DNA from 3 places in the Pseudomonas salicis genome. Region 2 is predicted to be linked to each of the others. Evidence: predicted binding sites of a transcription regulator. Region 2 holds the regulator's gene; each other region holds the start of a gene.
The links. Region 2 encodes FliA, which starts transcription of late flagellar genes. Its sites were predicted from a motif close to CTAAAGTTTNNNNNNNNNNNGCCGNTAA; they were not measured.
Positions count from the first base shown of each region.

Region 1: the regulator FliA is predicted to act here: its motif matches at 1,495-1,522, upstream of ACWKWE_RS16680 (flagellar protein MotY).
Region 3: the regulator FliA is predicted to act here: its motif matches at 2,094-2,121, upstream of ACWKWE_RS17675 (methyl-accepting chemotaxis protein).

Region 1 is NZ_JBSKHU010000004.1:412,259-415,536, forward strand. Features, by position in the region: gene rnt (ribonuclease T) at 1-385, opposite strand, end outside; gene pyrC (dihydroorotase) at 382-1,428, opposite strand; gene ACWKWE_RS16680 (flagellar protein MotY) at 1,575-2,552, shown strand; gene ACWKWE_RS16685 (argininosuccinate synthase) at 2,673-3,278, shown strand, end outside.
Region 2 is NZ_JBSKHU010000008.1:87,808-91,085, forward strand. Features, by position in the region: gene flhF (flagellar biosynthesis GTPase FlhF) at 1-360, shown strand, start outside; gene fleN (flagellar synthesis regulator FleN) at 479-1,312, shown strand; gene fliA (RNA polymerase sigma factor FliA) at 1,309-2,049, shown strand; gene ACWKWE_RS26160 (chemotaxis response regulator CheY) at 2,322-2,696, shown strand; gene ACWKWE_RS26165 (protein phosphatase CheZ) at 2,716-3,278, shown strand, end outside.
Region 3 is NZ_JBSKHU010000004.1:645,868-649,145, reverse strand. Features, by position in the region: gene ACWKWE_RS17685 (sensor histidine kinase) at 1-119, opposite strand, end outside; gene ACWKWE_RS17680 (response regulator) at 116-1,720, opposite strand; gene ACWKWE_RS17675 (methyl-accepting chemotaxis protein) at 2,176-3,278, shown strand, end outside.

The DNA of each region.
Region 1 (3,278 bases), on a different contig from region 2:
TCGCCCGCTTGCAGCCATTGGCTTTCAGCGCCTTGCGTACGCCACGGAAGATGTCATTCAGCGCGGTTTCTTCACTCACAGCCATGCGCAGCGGGTGATCAAGCTTGATACCGGTGAACTCCAGCGCCGCGGCTTCGATGTTGGCGCCCTCGAACGGCTCGACGCGGAAGAAGTAGGTGTGCTCCGGGAACACGAAACCCTTTTCGTCCATGCCGATGGTGGTCGCGGCAATTTCCAGCAACGCATCGGTGGCCGAATTGAAGCCACCGGTTTCTACGTCGACGACGACCGGCAGGTAGCCACGAAAGCGTGCTGCCATCGGATGCCTGGAGCCTGTACCGCCGCCAGAACCTTCCTGTTCGTCGTCGTAATGGTCTTCACTCACGCGTGTTCCTCCAGCAAGCGCCAGCGCAGTTTTTCACCGGCGCGCAGCGGGATGACCGACAGCTCGCCAAACGGCAGGCTGGCAGGGGCGGTCCATTCTTCGCGGACCAGAGTAATGGTGTCGGTGTTGGCGGGCAGGCCGTAGAACGCCGGGCCGTTGAGGCTGGCGAACCCTTCGAGCTTGTCCAGCGCGTTGCGTTGTTCGAACGCTTCGGCGTACAGCTCGATCGCAGCGTACGCCGTGTAGCAGCCAGCACAACCGCAGGCGGCCTCTTTGGCATGCTGCGCGTGCGGCGCCGAGTCGGTGCCCAGGAAGAATTTTTTGCTGCCGCTGGTGGCGGCGTCCAGCAGCGCGACCTGGTGGGTGTTGCGCTTGAGGATCGGCAGGCAATAGAAGTGCGGACGAATCCCGCCCACCAGCATGTGATTGCGGTTGTACAGCAAATGGTGCGCGGTGATGGTTGCGCCGACGTTGGCCGAAGCCTCGTTGACGAACTGCACGGCATCGCCGGTGGTGATGTGTTCGAACACGACTTTCAGCGTCGGGAAACGCTCGACCACACGACGCATGTGCTCGTCGATAAAGATTTTCTCGCGGTCGAACACGTCGATGTCGCCACGGGTCACTTCGCCGTGGATTAACAGCGGCATGCCGACTTCGGCCATCGCTTCGAGGACCGGGAAAATCTTGTCGACGCTGGTCACGCCCGAATCGGAGTTGGTGGTGGCGCCAGCCGGGTACAGCTTGGCGGCATAGACGAAGCCACTGGCCTTGGCGGCGCGGATGTCTTCGGGCTGCGTCACGTCGGTGAGGTACAGCACCATCAGCGGCTCGAAGCGGCTGCCTTGCGGACGGGCAGCGAGGATGCGCTGGCGATAGGCATCGGCTTGCTCCGCGTTGCGTACCGGCGGCACGAGGTTCGGCATGATGATGGCGCGGCCAAAGGTGCGCGCAACGTCAGCGACGGTGTGGGGCAAAACAGCGCCATCACGAAGATGGATATGCCAGTCGTCGGGGCGCAGGAGGGTCAGGCGGTCGGACATTGGGGGATTCCAGGCGGGCAAACTCGCTGGGAATGCTACCGGAAAAGACTCATCCAGGCACTCGCTATCAAGTTTTGTAGGAAGTAACCGATAGACACGTGTAAGCGATAAATTGTTACGCGGTGAATTTTTTAGTGGAGCCTCCCGTGCGCCAGCGATATCTAGCCCTGCTCAGCGTGTTTGCCAGCCTGCCGGCCGTGGCTCTCACTTTCCAGACGCGTCTGGAGAATATCGAGTGGAAGGTAGAGGGCGACCAATTCGAGTGTCGTCTGACTCAACCGATCACCGACTTCGGTGCGGGCGAGTTCGTGCGTCGTGCGGGTGAGCAGTCGACTTTCCGACTGAAGGCTAACGGTTACAGCCTGGCCTCAGGGTCTGCGACGCTGATCGCAGCGGCAGCACCTTGGCAGCCGGGAAGGGGAGATCTCAACCTCGGGGCGGTCAAGGTCAGTAACGGCAATATTCCGTTCAACACCAGCCAGGCGCAGGCCGGCCGATTGATCGCAGGGTTGATGGAAGGCCGCAGTCCGGTCATTCGTCATGCGCTGCGCGACGGTGGCGGTGCGATGGAAGTCCGTCTCCTGCCAGTGAAATTCAGCCAGGCGTACAGCGACTTTCAGCTGTGCACCGCGAAACTGCTACCCATGAACTTCGAGCAGGTCCGTCAGGCGGAGATCGGCTTTCCCGGTGGGGGAATCGACCTCGATGCCCAGGCCAAGCGTCGCCTCGACACCGTGCTGGCCTATATGAAGGCTGATCCGACGGTCAATCGGGTGGAGCTGGACGGGCACTCCGATAACAGCGGCAACCGTCTGACCAACCGCGACCTGTCGCGGCGTCGTGCGCTGGCGGTCATGGATTACCTCAAGGCCCAAGGCGTGCCGGAAGAGCAGATCACCCTGCGTTTCCACGGCGAGCAGTACCCGCTGGTGCCCAACACCAACAACGCCAACCGCGCCCGCAACCGTCGGGTAAACATTCACCTTGATCGCGTCGCCGAGCAAAAACCGGCCGTTGCGCCGACGGCAGCCCCAGCGCCAATCACCCCGCCGCCTCCCGTCCCGGCCCCGGCAGCGACACCCGCCCCCACGGCCGCCGCTGGAAACAACGCGCCGAAGGTGTAAACGGGTCGTGTGTTCGACAGATTCTGTCGCTTCGTCGTCAGAAGCTGTCGCGACACTGTAAATCCACGTGTTTGAACGGTAGAATCAGCGGTTTTCCGTACAACGCGTTGGAGTGATGGCATGGCGGACGTTAACAAGGTAGTTCTCGCGTATTCCGGTGGCCTGGATACTTCGGTGATCCTGAAGTGGCTGCAAGATACGTACAACTGCGAAGTGGTAACTTTTACCGCTGACCTGGGTCAGGGCGAAGAAGTCGAGCCAGCACGCGCCAAGGCGCAAGCCATGGGCGTCAAAGAAATCTACATCGACGACCTGCGCGAAGAATTCGTGCGTGATTTCGTGTTCCCGATGTTCCGCGCCAATACCGTCTACGAAGGCGAGTACCTGCTGGGTACCTCCATCGCGCGTCCGCTGATCGCCAAGCGCCTGATCGAAATCGCCAACGAAACCGGTGCCGACGCCATTTCCCACGGCGCGACCGGCAAGGGTAACGACCAGGTGCGTTTCGAGCTGGGCGCCTATGCACTGAAGCCAGGCGTGAAGGTCATCGCTCCGTGGCGCGAGTGGGACCTGCTGTCCCGCGAGAAGCTGATGGACTACGCCGAGAAGCACGCGATCCCGATCGAGCGTCATGGCAAGAAGAAATCCCCGTACTCCATGGACGCCAACCTGCTGCACATCTCCTATGAAGGCGGCGTGCTGGAAGACACCTGGACCGAGCACGAA
Region 2 (3,278 bases):
AGTCTGGCCGGTCGCGGGATCAAGGCGCGCAATTACCTGGTGCTCGCCACCACCAGCCAGAAGCAGGTGCTGACGGCGGCGTACCACAGTTATAAGCGTTGCGGTTTGGCCGGGTGCATCCTGACCAAGCTCGACGAAACCGCCAGCCTCGGCGAAGTGCTGAGCCTGGCGGTGACACATGAATTGCCCGTGGCCTATCTCACCGATGGCCCGCGCATTCCGGATGATCTGCATCTGCCACGTCGGCATCAGTTGGTCAGCAGGGCTGTCAGCGTTCAGATGCAGGAGGAGCCTAGCGAGGAAGCGATGGCGGATATGTTTGCGGATCTTTATCACAGCCCCGGCAAGCGCGCGGGCTAGGTAAGGAAAATGACAGTGGAATATACCTGCATCGATGGTCTGCCAAGCATTGTTCACGCAGTGAACGTGCAGCCCGAAATGTGGCTTTGGTCTAAGCAAGACAAGGTAAAAAATTAACATGGGCAGCATGCATCCCGTACAGGTTATCGCGGTGACCGGTGGCAAAGGTGGCGTCGGCAAGACCAACGTGTCAGTGAACCTCTCGCTGGCCCTGGCCGAGTTGGGACGTCGCGTCATGTTGCTGGACGCCGATCTGGGTCTCGCCAACGTTGACGTATTGTTGGGGCTGACCCCTAAACGCACCTTGGCGGACGTCATCGAAGGACGCTGCGAGCTGCGCGATGTTCTGTTGCAGGGCCCGGGCGGTGTGCGCATCGTGCCTGCGGCGTCGGGCACCCAGACCATGGTTCACCTGAGCCCTGCGCAACACGCGGGTCTGATTCAGGCGTTCAGCGACATCGGCGACAACCTGGACGTACTGGTGATCGACACCGCTGCCGGGATCGGCGAATCGGTGGTCAGCTTCGTGCGCGCCGCGCAGGAAGTGCTGTTGGTGGTCTGCGATGAGCCGACCTCGATCACCGACGCCTACGCGCTGATCAAACTGCTGAACCGCGACTACGGCATGAACCGTTTCCGCGTGCTGGCCAACATGGCGCAGAGCCCGCAGGAAGGCCGCAACCTGTTCGCCAAGCTGACCAAGGTCACCGACCGTTTCCTCGACGTGGCCCTGCAATACGTCGGCGCCGTGCCGTACGACGAATGCGTGCGCAAGGCCGTGCAGAAACAGCGTGCGGTGTACGAAGCGTTTCCACGTTCCAAATGCGCGCTGGCGTTCAAGGCCATTGCGCAGAAGGTCGATACCTGGCCATTGCCGGCGAACCCGCGAGGCCACCTTGAATTTTTCGTTGAGCGCCTGGTTCATCAGACCAGTGCAGGGCCTGTGTCATGACTGCAAGTGGCTATCGCATGTACAGCAAATCGTCCAAAGATTCTCAGTATGAGCTGATCGAGCGCTATGCCCCTTTGGTCAAGCGCATCGCCTACCACTTGCTGGCGCGTCTGCCGGCCAGCGTGCAGGTCGAGGATCTGATCCAGGCCGGCATGATCGGCCTGCTCGAAGTGTCGACCAAATACGACTCCACCAAGGGTGCGAGTTTCGAGACATACGCCGGCATTCGTATTCGCGGCGCGATGCTCGATGAAGTGCGCAAGGGGGACTGGGCGCCACGCTCGGTCCACCGCAATACGCGCATGGTCAGTGACGCGATTCGTGCAATTGAAGCGAAAACCGGTCGCGACGCTAAAGATCATGAAGTTGCGGCCGAACTTCAATTGAGTCTCGACGATTACTACGGGATTCTGAACGATACCTTGGGCAGCCGCTTGTTCAGCTTCGACGACCTGTTGCAGGACGGCGAGCATGAAGGGTTGCACGAGGACGGCGCGAGCCAGTCGCTCGAACCGTCGCGGGATCTGGAAGATGAACGTTTCCAGAGCGCGCTGGCGGACGCCATCGCCAACTTGCCCGAGCGTGAGCGCCTGGTGCTGGCGTTGTACTACGACGAAGAGCTGAACCTCAAAGAGATCGGGGAGGTCTTGGGGGTCAGCGAATCCCGTGTCAGCCAGCTGCATAGCCAGTGCGCCGCACGTCTGCGGGGCCGGTTGGGAGAATGGCGCGCGCGTTGACGCATTGACGCGGGCCCGTCTTTTCACAAAGATGCCTGCGTTTTGGGTGGTAAGGCCGGCTGTGCAAGGCGTTGTGTGGGAAGCAAAAGGGACAAGGCAGGAGCCGCTGGGATCAGGTCTTCGGACTTTTTCCGTGGCGCTCATCACGTGTTTCTTCGAAAGGCCCCCTCGTTTTCGTGTGACCGGTGGAGCGATGTTGCCGGTATTGATTGAACGCGCGTCCAGGCACTGGGCGCGTTAAAGACTGCTTGGAGGTCGAATTGGACAAGAACATGAAAATCCTCATCGTTGATGACTTTTCAACGATGCGGCGGATCATAAAAAACCTGTTGCGTGACCTTGGGTTCACCAACACGGCCGAAGCAGATGACGGTACCACCGCATTGCCGATGCTGCAGAGCGGTGCTTTTGACTTTCTGGTGACCGACTGGAACATGCCTGGCATGTCCGGCATCGACCTGCTGCGTCAGGTGCGTGCCGACGAACGTCTGCGTCACCTGCCTGTGTTGATGGTGACCGCCGAAGCCAAGCGCGAGCAGATCATCGAAGCCGCTCAGGCGGGCGTGAACGGTTACGTGGTCAAGCCTTTCACGGCTCAGGTGCTCAAAGAAAAGATCGAGAAGATATTCGAGCGCGTCAATTCCTGATGTCCGCTGTGAGGGCGCTATGGATTCCAAAGATTCGACAATGGGTGACTTCGAGTCGACCCTGAAGAAACACGCACAAGAACTGGTCGCCAGCCTCGAAAAAGGCAAGTTCGGCGACGCCGTGCAACTTATCCATGAGCTTAATCAGACCCGGGACCGCGGCCTGTATCAGGAAGTGGGCAAGCTGACGCGCGAGCTGCACAGTGCAATCGTCAATTTCCAGATTGACCCGCACATGCCGCAAGCCGAGGAAGTGTCGCAGATCACGGATGCCACCGAGCGTCTGTCGTACGTTGTCCGCCTCACTGAAGGCGCGGCCAACCGCACGATGGACCTGGTGGAGCAGAGCACACCGCTGATGAACGGCCTGAGCGCCGACGCCAAGGCGTTGAGCGTCGATTGGGGCCGCTTCATGCGCCGCGAAATCGGTGCTGAAGAGTTTCGTGATCTGGCCCGCCGCGTCGAAGGTTTTCTGACCCGCAGCGAGAAGGAGACCCACGAGGTCGCCAGTCACCTGAACGACATTCTGCTGGCTCAGGACTATCAGGACCTGACCGGCCAGGTGATCAAGCGTGTGACCAC
Region 3 (3,278 bases), on a different contig from region 2:
GGCAGTTGCTTGACCCACTGCCCGTGGGCCTGGATCAACGACGCCAGGGAGTTCTTCATGTCGTGCACGGTGGAGGCGATCACCATGGAAAAATCCAGCCCCGAATCCTCGTCCGTCATTCGCCAAACGCCTTGAGTCGCAGTTTCTGATACCGCTCGTATCGCGGGTCGGTCTCGGGCATCTTGCCCACCATTTTCAGACTGTTCTGGCACTCCTTGAGGCTGGCGGCGTCGAGGTTCTGCACGCCCATGTGCAACAGCGACTGGGCCATGTTCAACGCGATACTGATGTTCTTGGGTTGCAGCGCCAGCCCCTGACGGAACAAGTCCTGAGCCTCGCCCAGCTTGCCCGCGCGATAACTGCGAATGCCTTGCATGTTCAGATCGATCGCCGCCTTGCCCGCACCGAGGATTTCCGGGTCGTCGGTCTGCCTGGCGATGTTCTGCATGACAGCCGGATCGTCGCCGTAGATTTCCGCGCAGCTTTTCAAGATCCCGGCACCGGCCGCTTCCTGTCCCAGTTGCTTGAGCTGTGACGCAACGGCCAACGCCGCATCGGCGCTGAGAAACTGCTCCATGCCGTCGAGACGTTCCATGGCCTGCGCGGTCAATTTGGCCGCCATTTCCGGATCGGAACTCGCGACACTGGTGGCCTTCATCAAACGCGCCCGCACTTGCAGACCGGCGTCGTTGGTGTGCTCCTTGGCGACGTCGCCCAGGGTCTGGTTGATTTCCACGCGGGTCCGCGCGTCGAAGCCCCGCTCGGCGCCCTTGCTGATCAGCGCCTGCGCAAGACCGAGGTTGGTTTCGGGGTCCTTGAAGCGAGAAAACTGACCTTGCGACACCGCCTGGCGGAACGCACGGGAGGCGCCGTCAAAGTCCTGATTCTCCAACGACAGCTTGCCCAGCAAACGCTGACGGCGCACGGCATAGGGCGACAGGCGCACGGCTTCTTCGAGCATCTTCTGCGCACGACGATTATCGCCGCTGGCAATCAGCACATCCGCCAGACCGTCGAACAGCACCGGCATCGCATTAAAGGTACGAATCGCTTCTTCATAGACCGTTTGCGCTTCGGCATTGCGATTGCGCTTGAACAGCAGCTTGCCCAACGCCGAATACGCCCAGGGTTGCGGGCGGTCAGCGAGGATGGACTTGAGGAACGCTTCCAGCGGCTCGTGCTGGTTCAGGTCGCGCAGTGCGTCGGCCTTGTAGCGCAGGCACAACGGCGCGAAACGCGGGTCCTGTTTGGTCAGGTTGACGCAGGCCGCCAGCACTTCAGCGGGCTTGCCACGGTCTAGGGCCTGGAGGATTGGCTTGAGCAGGGTCTTGCGCTGAACGATTTTTTCCAGACGCTGCGCCAGGCTGGCGCGGTTGAACGGCTTGGTCAGATACGCGTCAGGCTCCCATTCCAGCGCGCTCATGACCATCGCTTGACTGTTTTCAGCGGTGACCATCACGAACACGCTTTCATGGCTGATCAGCCGGTCGGTCATCAGGTCTTCCAGCACCTGCTGGCCGTTTTTCTTGCCGTCACCCAAGTTGAAGTCGTGCAGGATAAAGTCATAGCGCTTCTGCGAGCAGGCCTTGATCGCCTGTTCGCCGTTGTCTGCGGTGTCCACTTCCTTGACGCCCAACTCGCGCAGCATTGACCTGACCGAGCTGCGAAAATCGGAGAAATCATCGACGATCAGAAAGGTTTTTTGGTTCCAGGCCAGCATCGAGATTCCTGTAGCGGGAGATAAATCAGCTCAGAGGCAGCCTCACAAGCATCAACGTCGAAGCACCCTTCGCGTGGCGCAGATGATAGCCAACATCAAATTGCCATCAAGCTATTTCACAGGGGCGTCGGCAACTTGCCGTAGGGCAAGAGAGCCCTCGCTTCGGTTATCGGCGGCGCCCAAGTAAAGCTTAGGTGACGCCCGCGATAAAAAGCGACCCTTCCATGACAATGATGCTGGGTGAAACGAATGCATTTGTGACGCAGGTCGTGTGCTTTAAAGCACGCGGGCGTGAAGAAAAGAGTCGGGATAATGGATCCAAACTCGGCCAATTTCGGGGAACGTAAAGTTTCGGCTAGATGTTACCGGATATGTAAAGTCCCTTCCCTCTCCGCCGATACGCTTGGAAGACGGTGACCCAACCGCGTCTCTTCCTCTCGCCTGAGTATTCCTTCATGTCCTGGCTGACCAACCTGAAACTCAAGTCCAAGCTGTTGCTCGCGTTTAGCCTGTGTGCCCTGATCACTGTGGTGGTGGGTGTGCTAGGCCAGAACGGCATTTCTCGTCTGTACGATTTGTTCAAAGGCACTGTTGAAAACAGCATGCTGTCAGTCACCAAGGTCGATTCGGTGAAGGCCAACGTGATTGCCACCAACCGCGACTTCTTCAAGATCATCGCCCTCAGCGCGCTGAAGGCCAGCCCCGAGGAAGTCAACGCGGTCATTCAGTCGCTCAAGGAAAACCAGGCGCAGGCAGACACCGACTTCGCGATCTATCGCAAGACCCCGATGGAAGATGACGAAAAGGCAGCGGGCGATGACTTCACTCGCGACTGGCCCGCCTACATGTCGGCGGTTCAAAGCACGCTGAGCGTCATTCAGAGCGGAGACGTCGAACAGGGCGCGAAACTGGCGGCCAGTAACGTCACCCCGACCTACCGCAAAACCATGGGCGAGCTGAAAATCATCATCGAATCCAACGCTCGCCAGGCTCAAGAGTCGGCCCAGGCAGGCGTGGAAACCGACAGTCAGGTGACGTGGCTGTTGACCATCGGTTCGCTGATTGCGGTCATTTGCGCCATTTCACTGGGGTTGATCGTGACGCGCATGATCACTCGCCCTATTTATCAATCGGTGGAAAGCGCCTCCCATGTGGCCAACGGCAACCTGACCCACGTCATCGCCTCCGGCGGCCAGGACGAGACCGGGCAACTGCTCAGGGCGCTGTCGACGATGCAGGGCAGCCTCAAAGGCACCGTGCAACAGATCGCCAGTGCTTCGGATCAACTGGCCTCGGCTGCGGAAGAACTGACCGCTGTGACCGACGACAGCACCCGCGGGCTGCAACGTCAGAACGACGAAATCCAGCAGGCTGCGACGGCCGTGAACCAGATGACCGCTGCCGTCGAAGAAGTCGCCCGCAACGCCGCCAGCGCTTCGCAAGTCTCGACCCAGACGGCAGACGACGCGGTCAAAGGCCAGCAGCAAGTGCAGCAAGCGGTGACTGCGATGAACACCATGACCGTGGAAATCAACGATTCGACCCAACGCGTCGAGGC